One region of the Peribacillus sp. NPDC055009 genome, then DNA from elsewhere that is predicted to be linked to it. Evidence: riboswitches for the same ligand, from Rfam matches in the RefSeq annotation. Region 1 holds a riboswitch; the other holds the start of a gene.
What was found. Region 1 has a riboswitch for S-adenosylmethionine ahead of ACWF5P_RS03885 (5-methyltetrahydropteroyltriglutamate--homocysteine S-methyltransferase). Riboswitches for the same ligand answer to the same signal wherever they lie in the genome.

Region 1 (6,249 bases):
CCCGAAAGGTTCATCCATTAATAAGATGTCAGGATCATTAGCTAATACCCTTGCTAATTGCACGCGCTGTTTCATCCCTCCAGAAAGCTCTTTAGGGAACTTCCCTTCATGACCCTTTAAGCCAACAAGTTCAATGAAATAAGAAGATTTCTCTTCACGATTCGATTTAGGTGTTTTCTTCATTTTCAATCCGAATTCGACATTTTCCTTAACAGTCAGCCATGGAAATAGAGCTGCATCTGCTTGTTGGAAAACAACACCTCGATTGCTTCCGGTATTGTTTACCTCCTCTCGGTCCACGATAAGTTTCCCGGAAGTTTTTTCAATGAATCCAGCAATCATGCTCAATAAAGTGGACTTTCCGCATCCGCTTGGCCCAAGTAAGATAAAGAACTCACCGCTTTTTATCGTCAAATCTATATTCTCAAGGACGTAATGACTATTTTCATTGAAGGATTTCGATAAATCGGAAATTGAAATCGCAATAGGTGACTTCATTACTTCGTCAATTACTGTACTCATATCACTTCACTCCTTTTAATTGACAGAAAAAACTTTGATGCAGCACATCCTGAACCATGTCATAAACGAGAATATCAACGACAGATATGGCTGCATTTTTCTAGTAAGTGACGGATTCAGGCAATGCTTTTTTTAATGGCTCAAGAGCTAATTTTTCTTTCAATTCATACGAATCTTGTAATATTCCTTTTTCTTCAAGCCATACTCTCATATCCTCGAGGTGAACGGCATCTTCCTTTGTAAATCCTAAAACATAATTTGTTCTTTCTAGATCCTTAAGTGCATCTTCTTCTGGTATTTTCAGCTGTTCGAATGCCAGTTTTGCAGTTTCCCCTTTATGGCCATCCACATAGTCAACTCCTTCAGATAAGGCTTTCAATGCATGTTCAAGAGATTTTGGATTTTTTTCAACAAATGATCTTTTTGCAAGAAGGTAGCTATCAATCGTCACTCCTGCACCAACCAAATTATCAAGTTGATTTACTTCATCAATTTCCTTAAATGTATCTGTAAGTGCACCACTAACCCAAACAGCATCAATATCGCCTTTTTTCATTCCAATAATCGCTTCGTCAGGCGTACTGTATGGAACATATGTGATATCTTTTTCATTGATTTTATTAGCTTCTAAGTATTTAGCCCACACATATTCATAGACAGTTCCTTTTGAAACTCCTAACTTTTTCCCTTTTAAATCACTTGCCGATTCAATATCCCCTTTAACAAGTAGCTGGGTTTCCTTGGAGGAATCCTCTTTCCCTCTTGTAAGTGTTCCTAAAATCACCATATCCCCTTTACCTAACGAGTTTAACAAGGCGTAATCTGCAGCTATTCCAGTATCAGCTTGTTCTGTTAATACAGCATTAACCGTGTCAATTCCCATGGCAAAATTGGTAAGCTTTGCTTCTACGCCGTAATTTGAGAAGTATCCCTGTATCTCTGCCGCCCTGAATTGAAGTGAACCACCTGCTGCAGTATCAATAGCCATCCTTATAACGTCACTGTTAGGTGCACCAGCATCTTCTGAAGGAGATGAGGAACATCCAGCGATAAATAAAATGTTTAACATCGAAATAACAACCAATAAAGACCTCAAATTTTTCATGTTCATATCCCCTATGGCACTTATTTTTTTAAGTTGGCAACACATCTAAAACCCATATGCCCTGTAGAGCTGTCAATCATATTATAAGTACGGGCTGAAATCCTATAACGATTACAATATGATCGATGGCATAGATAGGATCCGCCTTTTATCAGTTTTGCAAAAGGATCGGGATCGAGGACTTCACTTCCATGTTGAATTGAAAATGTATCCTCGCACCATTCCCACACATTCCCCGACATGTTATAAAGGCCAAAATCATTCGGTTCAAAGGTATCAACAGGAGCCGTTCCTAAAAATCCGTCTTCTCCCAAATTTTCGTTTGGAAAATTGCCTTGCCAAATATTACAGTGATGCTTTCCCCCTTGGTGCAACTCATCCCCCCAAGGATATTTACGATTTACCACTCCACTGGCAGCAGCATATTCCCATTCCGCTTCTGTCGGAAGTCTTTTTCCAGCCCATCTACAAAACGCTTTGGCATCATTCCATGACACATGGACGACCGGATGGTGAAAGCGATTCACGATTGAGGAATCCGTCCCTTCCGGATGCTTCCAGCAAGCATTTCGAACAGCTATCCACCAAGGTGTTTTTTCGGCTGCCCCCACCATATCCCGTTCCATTCGTTTGTTGACAAACAAGTTAAAAACAAAAGACCATCCATATTTCTCCGCATCTGTTACATAACCGGTATCCTTTATAAAACAATAGAATTGTTCATTTGTTACGGCGTATCGGTCCATGTAAAAGGACTCAATCTTTACTGTTCGTGGTGGATATTCACCATCTTCTCTTGAACTATCTTCATCACTTGATCCTAGTAAAAATTCACCTGCTTGTATCAAAGACATATTATAGAAATCGTTTTTGTTTGTCGGGATCGAATCAAGGTCAGTTTCAATTGAAAGAAAATTCCGTCTTTTCAATACAGTACAGCATGATTTCATATTTGTTGTTTTCATGTTTCCACTCTCCAATGAATCTTCTCCTAGGCACTGCTTATGCCTGTATTATCACAATTTTTTTCGAACAAAAAAGGACACAGAAATGTTGTAATGAACAACAATTCAGTATCCTTTGGTTGACCAATTGGATAATCCAATTTTATTCTCTTTTCTTTATGCAATTTAACAATAAAACATAAATACTCATTAATCAAGTAGGTTTAATTATTTTATTTATTTTTTTCAGTCTTCCCTACTAATCGTTGTTTTAAAAAACCACGTCTAAACCTTATCTAAAAAGTGGTATAAAAAGCCGAATACAGAAAATGATCATGCCAGGAACCGAGTAATAAACGGTATATTCTAAATATTCAACCTCCAGCGCTTGACCTTTGTAAAAACTACCTGTATAGTCATAATTAATTTAATAGACAACTCTTATCCAGAGAGGTGGAGGGACTGGCCCTTTGATGCCTCAGCAACAGACTGATCATGTACTGTGCTAATTCCAGAAGTGTAAAAACTTGAAGATAAGAAGAGTATATAGCTTTGTTGCCAACACCTCTTCTTATTTTTTAAGAAGAGGTTTTTTATTTTTAAAAGGAAAGAAGGAATGCAACATGTCAATCACATTAACGAAAGCACCATTCAGGGCCGATCACGTCGGAAGTTTATTAAGACCGGAACGTTTACATATTGCCAGAAAGCAATTTAGGGAGGGTACCCTTTCAGCAGAGCGCCTTCGTGAAATTGAAACCGAAGAAATCAAACGGATTGTCGATAAACAAATTGAAGTTGGATTGGAGGCTGTTACGGACGGCGAGTTCAGACGAACATGGTGGCACTTTGACTTCCTCGAACATTTAAATGGCATCGAGGGATATGTGACTGAAAAAGGTCTCACATTCGATGGTGTGGAAACAGAGAGATATAACGTTCGCAATACCGGGAAGGTTTCATTCAATCCTGAACATCCCTTCATTAGTGATTTCATTGAATTGAACAAAATCGTGAACGGTCGTGCCGTTGCTAAGCAAACCATTCCCAGTCCGAATCAGTTATTTGCTGCAGGTATTCATAATGAAGACATCTACCCTGATATTGAAGATTATGCAAATGATATCATCAAGGCGTATCAGCATGCTTTGAAAGCCTTTTATGAAGCAGGTGTGCGTTATCTTCAATTGGATGATGTATATATTGCCAGACTTTCAGCTCCAGATTTCCAGTTCAAAGATGGAAAATATACGAGGGAACAGTTAATTGATCTTGCACTTCGTGTCATTAATGGAGCATTGGAAGGCAAACCAGAAGACCTTGTCGTCACTACCCACCTATGTCGCGGAAACTATCAGTCGACTTGGGCGTTTGAAGGAAGCTATGCCCGTATCGCCCCAACTTTATTGGCAAAGGAAAAAGTGGATGGATTCTTCTTGGAATATGATGATCAACGCTCAGGGGATTTCAAACCATTGGAATACATTCCAAATGGCGGTGCACAGGTCGTACTGGGTGTCGTCACTTCAAAAAATGGAGAAATCGAAGACAAGGAAGCAGTTAAGGCACGCATCAAGGAAGCTTCAAACTTCGTTGCTCTCGAACAATTATGCTTAAGCCCTCAATGCGGCTTCGCCTCCACCCATCACGGCAACAAGCTGACCGAAGAACAGCAATGGGAAAAGCTGAAATTCGTCGTTGATGTAGCAAAAGAAGTGTGGGAATGATTCATCTTTAAATGTAACGTAAAAGCTAGGCATTAGGCAGGCCTAGCTTTTCTTCAAAACAGCTCAATAAAATGTTTTGCCGTTTTGGAAAGATAACGATCTTGTCTAAAAACCAAAGCTATATTCGATTGAATTGAAGAATCGATAATATCCAACACTTTCACTCCTTTTATAATATGAGGTGAAACAGCTGATTTCGGAACAATACTCGCCCCAACTCCAGCTGAAACCAGAGAGAGCAGAACATTTACATCATGGCATTCGCATAAAATATTTGGCTGTATTTCCCGCTTTTTAAATTCCTCGATAATTTCTTCGTAAATCCCTTGTCCTTTTTCCCTATGCACTAAAAGCAATGGGATATTTTCAATATCCTTTAAATGAACCCTACTCTTTGAAGTGAAACTGTCCCAAACCTCAGGTACAACAAAAACATTCGGCACTTGTCCTATGTTCAAAATGGAAAGACCCTTCATCTCGACAGGTAAATGAACAATAGCAAGTTCAATATCCTGATTCTCCAAATAATTACTTATTTCATATGGATCTCCTGCGAATATTTTAAAGGAAACGGAAGGATATTTTTTCTTAAAATCATTAATTTTATCAGGTAAATAAGACATATAGGCAAGTACGGAACCTACTGAAAGGGTACCTTTAATTCCCTCACCCGTTTCCTTCACTTCGAGCAAGGAGTCCTCGAAATATTGCAGCATATTCTTAGCCTTCTCGTAAAGTACCCTCCCAGCTTCGGTCAATTCCATACTTTTACCATTCCTTTTTCGCTCAAGTAAAGTAGTCCCTAATTCTTCTTCCATAAGGCGGAGCTGCTGGCTTAATGGCGGCTGTGACATATTCAATTTTTTTGCTGCACGGGAAACCTGGCCTTCTTCTGCAAGAATAAGAAAATATCGTAATTGTCTAATATCCATTTTGGCACCTCTAATATATATGTAAAGCGTATATAAACTTAATTATATAGATATTTTAAATATGATACAAACAGCAGTAAAATATATTTGTTTACAATATAAAGGGGTGTTCAAAATGGAGAAATTCAAGGATCTAAACAAAAGCTTCATCAATGGGGAATGGATGGAAGGCTCAAGTCAACGCAGATATAATATTTTAAACCCATACAATAATGCCGTGATTTCAAATGTGAGCTTGGCTACATCAAAACAGCTCGAAGAATCATTTGAAATAGCAAAAAATGCTCAAAAAGGTTGGGCAAAAACATCAGCTGAAAAACGTCGTCAGGTCCTGCTTAAAGTTGGTGAATTCCTACAGGAAAACCGGAATGAAATCGTTGAAATGATTTCCCGTGAAACGGGTGGATCGCTTATTAAAACAAATGTTGAATTTCAGCTTACTATGGAAATAGTCGAAGAATCTACTAACATGGTGGATGAAATATATCAAATGCATGAGGTTCCGTCAGCTATAGATCATAAAGTCAATCATATACATCGACTGCCACTAGGAGTTATTTCTTCAATATCTCCGTTTAACTTTCCGATGAACTTGTCAATGAGAACCATCGCACCAGCCATTGCATTAGGAAATGCAGTCGTTCACAAACCGGACGTTCAAGTTGGATTTGCTGGAGGAATCATCATTGCTGCAGCATTTGAATATGCCGGTCTTCCAAAAGGCGTCTTTAATATGATCCTAACTGACCTGGAAGAAATCGGTGATGGCATGCTGACAAACCCGATCCCCAAATTAATCAGCTTCACAGGTTCTACTCCTGTAGGACAGCACATCGGGGCCATTGCAGGGAAAAACCTAAAACGAGTTGCGCTGGAGCTCGGCGGTAATAATCCTTTCATTGTATTATCTGATGCAGATGTGGACCGTGCCGTTGATGCTGCAATTTTTGGGAAGTACATTCACCAAGGACAGATTTGTATGTGCATTAACCGCATAATCGTGCATAAAGACCTTTACG
Region 2 (6,249 bases), on a different contig from region 1:
ATATAGCCTCCCTGTTTCACAATCATTCTTATCATTTCAGAAAAGGATGTTTCGCTGCAAATGTACATGTTACGCGTACACCACATGTTATTATAGTCATGTTTCATAGTGAAATCAAGCTAAAATTATTCATTACGCGTACACTTATTTCAATTTGATGTTATAATGGATTTATATAAAAGGAGAGTAATAAGAATGATTTTAAATAGATTGACATCATTAAGGAAGGTCAAAAGATGGTCTTTACAATATACCGCTGACAGACTTGGAATCGCCAAGAGTACCTATGCAGGTTATGAATCGGGCCACCGCCGCCCTTCATTAGAAACGATTAATTTATTGGCAGGCCTATATGATACATCCACTGATTACATTCTAGGTCGGGTAGATCATCCAGCTAAAGATATTACCACAGAGTCACCTCAAGTCATGGAATTAACGGATTTACCAAATATGGAGCTAGCCGTTGATGGAATCTCTCTTTCTGAAGAGGAGACGATTCAATTTATCGCTTTTATTAGAGCAAAACGAGAAGTGGAAATAAATCGCGATAAACAAAATGAAACATAGCAGAAATTGGGCTTAAGACTTGTATATGGGGAACGAACCGTACTTCATCAGGTACTTATAATATTCACGATGTACCTGGCATGATTTATATCTAAAACTGTAAAAAATTCCAGGGTTTTAACCAGTTAGGGTAGCCGGTTCCGATTAATTAAGTTCGCCCTTTTTAGACGTTACCCTTAATTATTTCTGGATGACAATGCAGGTTATACTTCCTTCTTAGTGACTTAAGACTAATACTAATGATGCGTGATGCGCCAAGCTGAGAAATTTAAGTTTTATTATTTATATAGAAGAAAGTCGGCTTATTATTTAGCTTACTTCCTTTTCCAACAAGGTATGATAGATATCTGTTCCCCTCCTGATTTATTAGTAATGAAAGAAAAAACCATAGCAAAAGCTCATGGTTTTCCCCCCGTATATACATGAAATATTTAAGGCATCTCGTCTTCTTTTTCCCGATTTTTAAAAGCTTCATGTGTGACAATATCCTCGATTTGTTCATACTGCCGGCTGTGTTCCTTCTCTTCGCTAATTCTATTATTAGGTAAATTTCCCGGATGGCCTTTTTCTTTGTGATTAAAATTTTTACCACGGCTCATACTCATTTCTCTCCTTTCTATTCATTGTTTGTTTAGTTTTCCCAAGCACACAAATATTATGATTTAATTTCTCCTATTCCTGTTTTTGAAGCGGTTTCTTTTTCAGCCTAAGAGATATGATAACTCGAAAATAATGAATTCAAAAAGAACAGGAACCGCCCGATTATGACGCTTCCTGTTCCTTTAGTTAGGGTCTATATCATACATACTTTAAAACAGTACAAGGGCTAGGAGGATACCACCACGGAAGGTCGCCACTTTCTTGAAATGTCTTCAATATGATGTGGTGCCGTTCTGCAGCATCCTCCAATTAAACGCGCCCCTGCATGTTGCCATTCTTCAGATTTCAGGTCGAGCCTGTTACATGATTCTTGCCCATGCCATGTTTTAGTTTCCGGATTATATGTTTCACCTGAATTCGGATAAACAATGATTGGTTTATCCGTGTTTGCACGCAGCACCTGGATGGCTTCCGTGATACTTGAAACTGGCGCACAGTTGATGCCAATTGCTGCAATTTGCTCACTGTCCCCAAACAATCTTGTACACTCCTCGAGTGAAGTACCATCACTTATCGCTTTTTCATTTTTCAATGAAAAGGATAGCCAAGCATACACTTCTGGATAATCCTTCAATAATGAATATAATACTTTTGCTTCTTGCAGGGAAGGAATCGTTTCAAATGCTAAAAGGTCAGCTCCAGCTTCAATCAACGCTGATATTCGTGAGCTATGGAATGCAATTAAAGTTTCATCCGAAACACCATAGTTTCCTACATACTCTGAACCATCTGCAAGATAAGCCCCATAAGGCCCAACAGATGCAGCAACCAATGGCTTAGGCCTAAGCGTTTGATTTTCTTCCTTCCAAAAATCATCTCTTGCTTTTCTTGCGAGTAAAACCGTTTTCCTGATTAGCTCCAAAGCCTCTTTTTCTTGTATTCCGCGGAGGGCGAAACCTTCAACAGTGGCTTGGTAGCTAGCCGTAATCGCACAATCCGCTCCAGCACGAAAATAGTCAGAATGCACTTGATAAATCACTTCTGGATTTTCAAGTAATACACGTGCAGACCAGAGCGGGTCGTCCAAATCACATCCATGCCTCTCTAGCTCTGTAGCTAAAGCTCCGTCTAAAATCATGACTGAATGATCTCGTAAAATAGCGTCAATTGGGTTAGTTTTAATGTTCATGATCTACTCCTCTTTTCTTTATGGTTTTGTGTCAGATAATAACTTCCATAGCAAAACAAAATAAATGGAATGCCACAATATAGTGCAATTCGTTGTGTAGGATCAAATGCAATTCCTATGCAAGAAGCTAGGCATAGCATAAAAGAAACGATTGGTACGAGTGGATATAATGGCGTTCGATAAGCTAAGTCATTAACTGAATTTCCTTCGTTTATATATCGTCTGCGAAATAGAAATTGCGACATGCTAATACTCATCCAAACTACAACAACGGCTAGTCCAGAAATGGATACAAGCACTATGTAAACAGTATCCGGTGCAATAATACTCGAAAACAGGGCTAAGCAGCCGCCCAACATACTGAAAAGGACTGCATTTATCGGAACTCCCCGTTTTGTCAATTTTGCAAATATTGGTGATATAGTTTCCTTATCTGCAAGTGACCAAAGCATTCTGGATGCCGCATACAGTCCTGAGTTTGCAGCAGACAAAATGGCAGTTAATATAACAAAGTTCATAATATCCGCTGCATATGGCACACCAATCCGTTCAAGAACTGCCACAAAGGGGCTTTCTAATACGCTTGCATCCGAAATAGGCAATAATGCGGATAATACAACGATGGTTCCTACAAAAAAGATAATCAATCTCCATAATGTCATACGGATTGCCTTTGGTATCGTTTTTTCTGGATTCACAGTTTCTCCAGCTGCAATTCCAATTAATTCAGTTCCAGAGAATGCGAAATTCACCGCAAGCATCGTCATTATAATGGCAAAAGCACCATTCGGAAATAAACCTTCACTTGTAAAATTGGAGAATAACGGAGCGGATTGTGAATGAATTATTGGAATGAAACCTAGCATTGCCGCTGCTCCCAAAATAATGAAAATCACAATGGCAAATACCTTTATAGACGCAAACCAGAATTCGGATTCAGCGAAAAATTTAACGGTCCACGCATTTAATGCCAAAACCAATATGGCAAATAGTGCACTCCATATCCAGACATTGATTGATGGAAACCATCTCTGCATCAACAATCCTGCAGCCGTGAATTCCGAACCAAGTGCAACTGTCCAAGTTAGCCAATACAACCAGGCTACTGTATACCCTGTCCCAGGACCTATGTATTTAGCTGAGTAGCTATGAAACGCACCTGTCTCGGGCATATGTACTGCCAGTTCCCCTAGACATAGCATGACTAGATAAACCACTAATGCCCCAATCAGATACGAAAGGATGGTGCCAAACGGGCCTGCCTGTTGAATCGTATAACCCGAACTTAAGAATAAACCTGTTCCAATCACCCCGCCAAGCGATAGCATTATTATATGCCGTGCCTGCATTTTCCTTTGAAAATCATGCTTCCTTTTGTTCTCCATTCTTACTCTCCTTTATCTTGCATCCAGAAAAAACGAAAACGCACTCTAAAAAAGAGTGCGTTACTGACAAATAAACACGTACGGTCTTATCTATCAAGGTTTCACCCCCTGGAATTAGCACAGTGTCATTGCAGACCTGTTGCTGAGGTTTCATAGGGCCAGTCCCTCCACCTCTCTGGATAAGAAATTATTTTTTTATAACTTTATCAATCTATGAAAAAATTGTCAAGTTTTGTTTCGGTTTGTAAAGACTTCCTTTAAAATCCAAACGATCAACGCACCTTTGGCATAGATATGAACTTGTTTTTGGAACAGTCGCTTACATTATAGAATTGTAAATAATGCTAACCGGGAATAATTTTTAAAAAATGACGACACCTTAAAAGATGACGCCATTTTTCTTATATTCCTTAAGGTCTTTCAATTTCAAATAATTCTCCTAGTTTTGTATAAGTATGACCCGCTAATCTTGCTACTGGTTTTAGCCCCTTCTGGTCAATTCGGCCATTATGGTAAATCTCCTGCTCTATATGATAGCAGACTATTTTCCCTATCAATAAATCACAACCAGGTTTATTCTTGGAACCTGCCAAAGGTATCGCATGCTCCAATGTGCATTCAAAGCGTACCTTCGCTTCTTGCAATCCTGGTACCGACACCTTATCACTAACAGCCTGAGTGAAATTGGTAAGACCCAATTCACTTTCGTCAGACGGGAGTTCCTTGGCCGTTCGATTTGCATCAGCAACATTGTCTTCATCAGTGATATGAACAACGAATTCACCTGTTTGAATTGCATTTCGGGCCGTGTCCTTCAAAACTCCTTCTTTCCGTTGAACAGAAATGGAAATCATCGGAGGATTGGAACTGACTATGTTAAAAAAACTGAACGGCGCTATATTGATTGTACCGGTTTCGGATTGTGTCGTGACCAGGGCTATTGGTCTCGGTATGATGCTTCCAGTCAAAAACTTATAATTTTCCCGTTCTGTAAGACTTTCAGGATTTACTGAAATCATCTTCATCCCTCTCATTCTTATAAAAAGTTCTTTTGAAACCATGAACTTGCTGCATCAACCTCTGAACGTGTTAACTGATGACCGTAATTTTCCCAGTGAACGTCCACCGCAGCACCCGCTTGCAGTAAAATCCGATTAAGTTCATCAGTTTCTGCTGCGGGGCATATCGGATCGTTTTTACCTGCAGCAATGAATACAGGTATATCCGATAGGGACGGCAAAGCAATCCCGCGTCTAGGCACCATTGGATGATGAAGAATCGCTCCTTTTAATGCCCCTTCGAAATGGAACATCAAACTTGCTGCTATGTTTGCACCATTAGAATAACCTAATGCCACCACTCTGTCACGATCGAAGTCATATTGTCCGGACGCTGATTCCAAGAAGTCATAAAGCTCCTTCGTACGGAAAATCAAATCTTCTTCATCAAAAACTCCTTCAGCCAGCCGGCGGAAATAACGGGGCATTCCGTTTTCAAGTACATTTCCCCGTACGCTGAGTACGGATGATCCCGGTGAAACCATCTCCGATAATGGCAAAAGATCCGTTTCCGTTCCTCCAGTGCCATGTAAAAGCAAAAGCAACGGTGCATCTGGATTACTTCCTTTTTGAAAAATATGCTTCATCATTTATCCTCCTCTAGTACCCTCGGCACTGCCGGCAGTAACGTTTTCTCCATAATTTCCCTTTTTTCCTCAAACCATGGCGGCAGCATTAATTTACTACCCATCGTTTCCTTCGTTTCATCATGAGCAAAGCCAGGTGGATCTGTGGCAACTTCAAAGAGTATGCCTCCATCTTCCCTGAAATAAATGGCATCGAAGTATTGGCGGTCTTTAAAGGGTGTCACGCCATAGCCATGGTTTGCGATATGTTCCCTCCATTCTTTATGATCTTCATTATCGCTTGCACGCCATGCAAGATGATGAACAGTTCCCACTCCGATTTTCCCATTTGGCAAAACCGTTTTTTTAACATCTATCAAATTTCCGATGTCCGATGTGGATTTGAAGCGAATGAAATCGCCCTCTTCCCCCATCTTTTGCAAACCCATCACTTCCTCTAAAAGTTCCATCGTTTTGATCGGTTTAGACGTCAATAATACAGCACCGCCGAATCCCTTGATTGCCTTATCAGCTGGTACACCGCCGAATGACCACTCGCTATTTTTACCTTCTTTACGCTCAACCAGTTCAAGTTGCAATCCATGTGGGTCCTGAAATCCCAGATAATCCTCGCCGAAGCGTGAGATCTTTTCAAAGTCAATATTAAATTTACCCAAGCGCGTTTCCCAGAAGCCCAATGAACCTTCCGGAATGGCATATGTTGTTATCCCCACTTGTCCGGAGCCAATTGTCCCTCGGTATGCCCCAGGCCAAGGAAAGAAAGTGATGATAGTGCCCGGTGAACCTGATTCATCTCCGAAATATAAATGATAGGTGCCTGGATCATCAAAATTAACGGTTTTCTTCACCATACGCATTCC

Region 2: another riboswitch for S-adenosylmethionine. It lies ahead of mmuP (S-methylmethionine permease); the one in region 1 lies ahead of ACWF5P_RS03885 (5-methyltetrahydropteroyltriglutamate--homocysteine S-methyltransferase).

The regions. Positions count from the first base shown of each region.
Region 1 is NZ_JBSGVZ010000002.1:25,471-31,719, forward strand. Features, by position in the region: gene ACWF5P_RS03870 (ABC transporter ATP-binding protein) at 1-522, opposite strand, end outside; gene ACWF5P_RS03875 (ABC transporter substrate-binding protein) at 623-1,633, opposite strand; gene ACWF5P_RS03880 (SUMF1/EgtB/PvdO family nonheme iron enzyme) at 1,648-2,592, opposite strand; SAM riboswitch class I at 3,010-3,111, shown strand; gene ACWF5P_RS03885 (5-methyltetrahydropteroyltriglutamate--homocysteine S-methyltransferase) at 3,195-4,298, shown strand; gene ACWF5P_RS03890 (LysR family transcriptional regulator) at 4,352-5,230, opposite strand; gene ACWF5P_RS03895 (aldehyde dehydrogenase family protein) at 5,346-6,249, shown strand, end outside.
Region 2 is NZ_JBSGVZ010000013.1:37,238-43,486, forward strand. Features, by position in the region: gene ACWF5P_RS18435 (helix-turn-helix domain-containing protein) at 196-570, shown strand; gene ACWF5P_RS18440 (hypothetical protein) at 1,002-1,169, opposite strand; gene mmuM (homocysteine S-methyltransferase) at 1,397-2,359, opposite strand; gene mmuP (S-methylmethionine permease) at 2,356-3,744, opposite strand; SAM riboswitch class I at 3,828-3,930, opposite strand; gene ACWF5P_RS18455 (flavin reductase) at 4,155-4,763, opposite strand; gene ACWF5P_RS18460 (alpha/beta hydrolase) at 4,781-5,389, opposite strand; gene ACWF5P_RS18465 (ring-cleaving dioxygenase) at 5,389-6,249, opposite strand, start outside.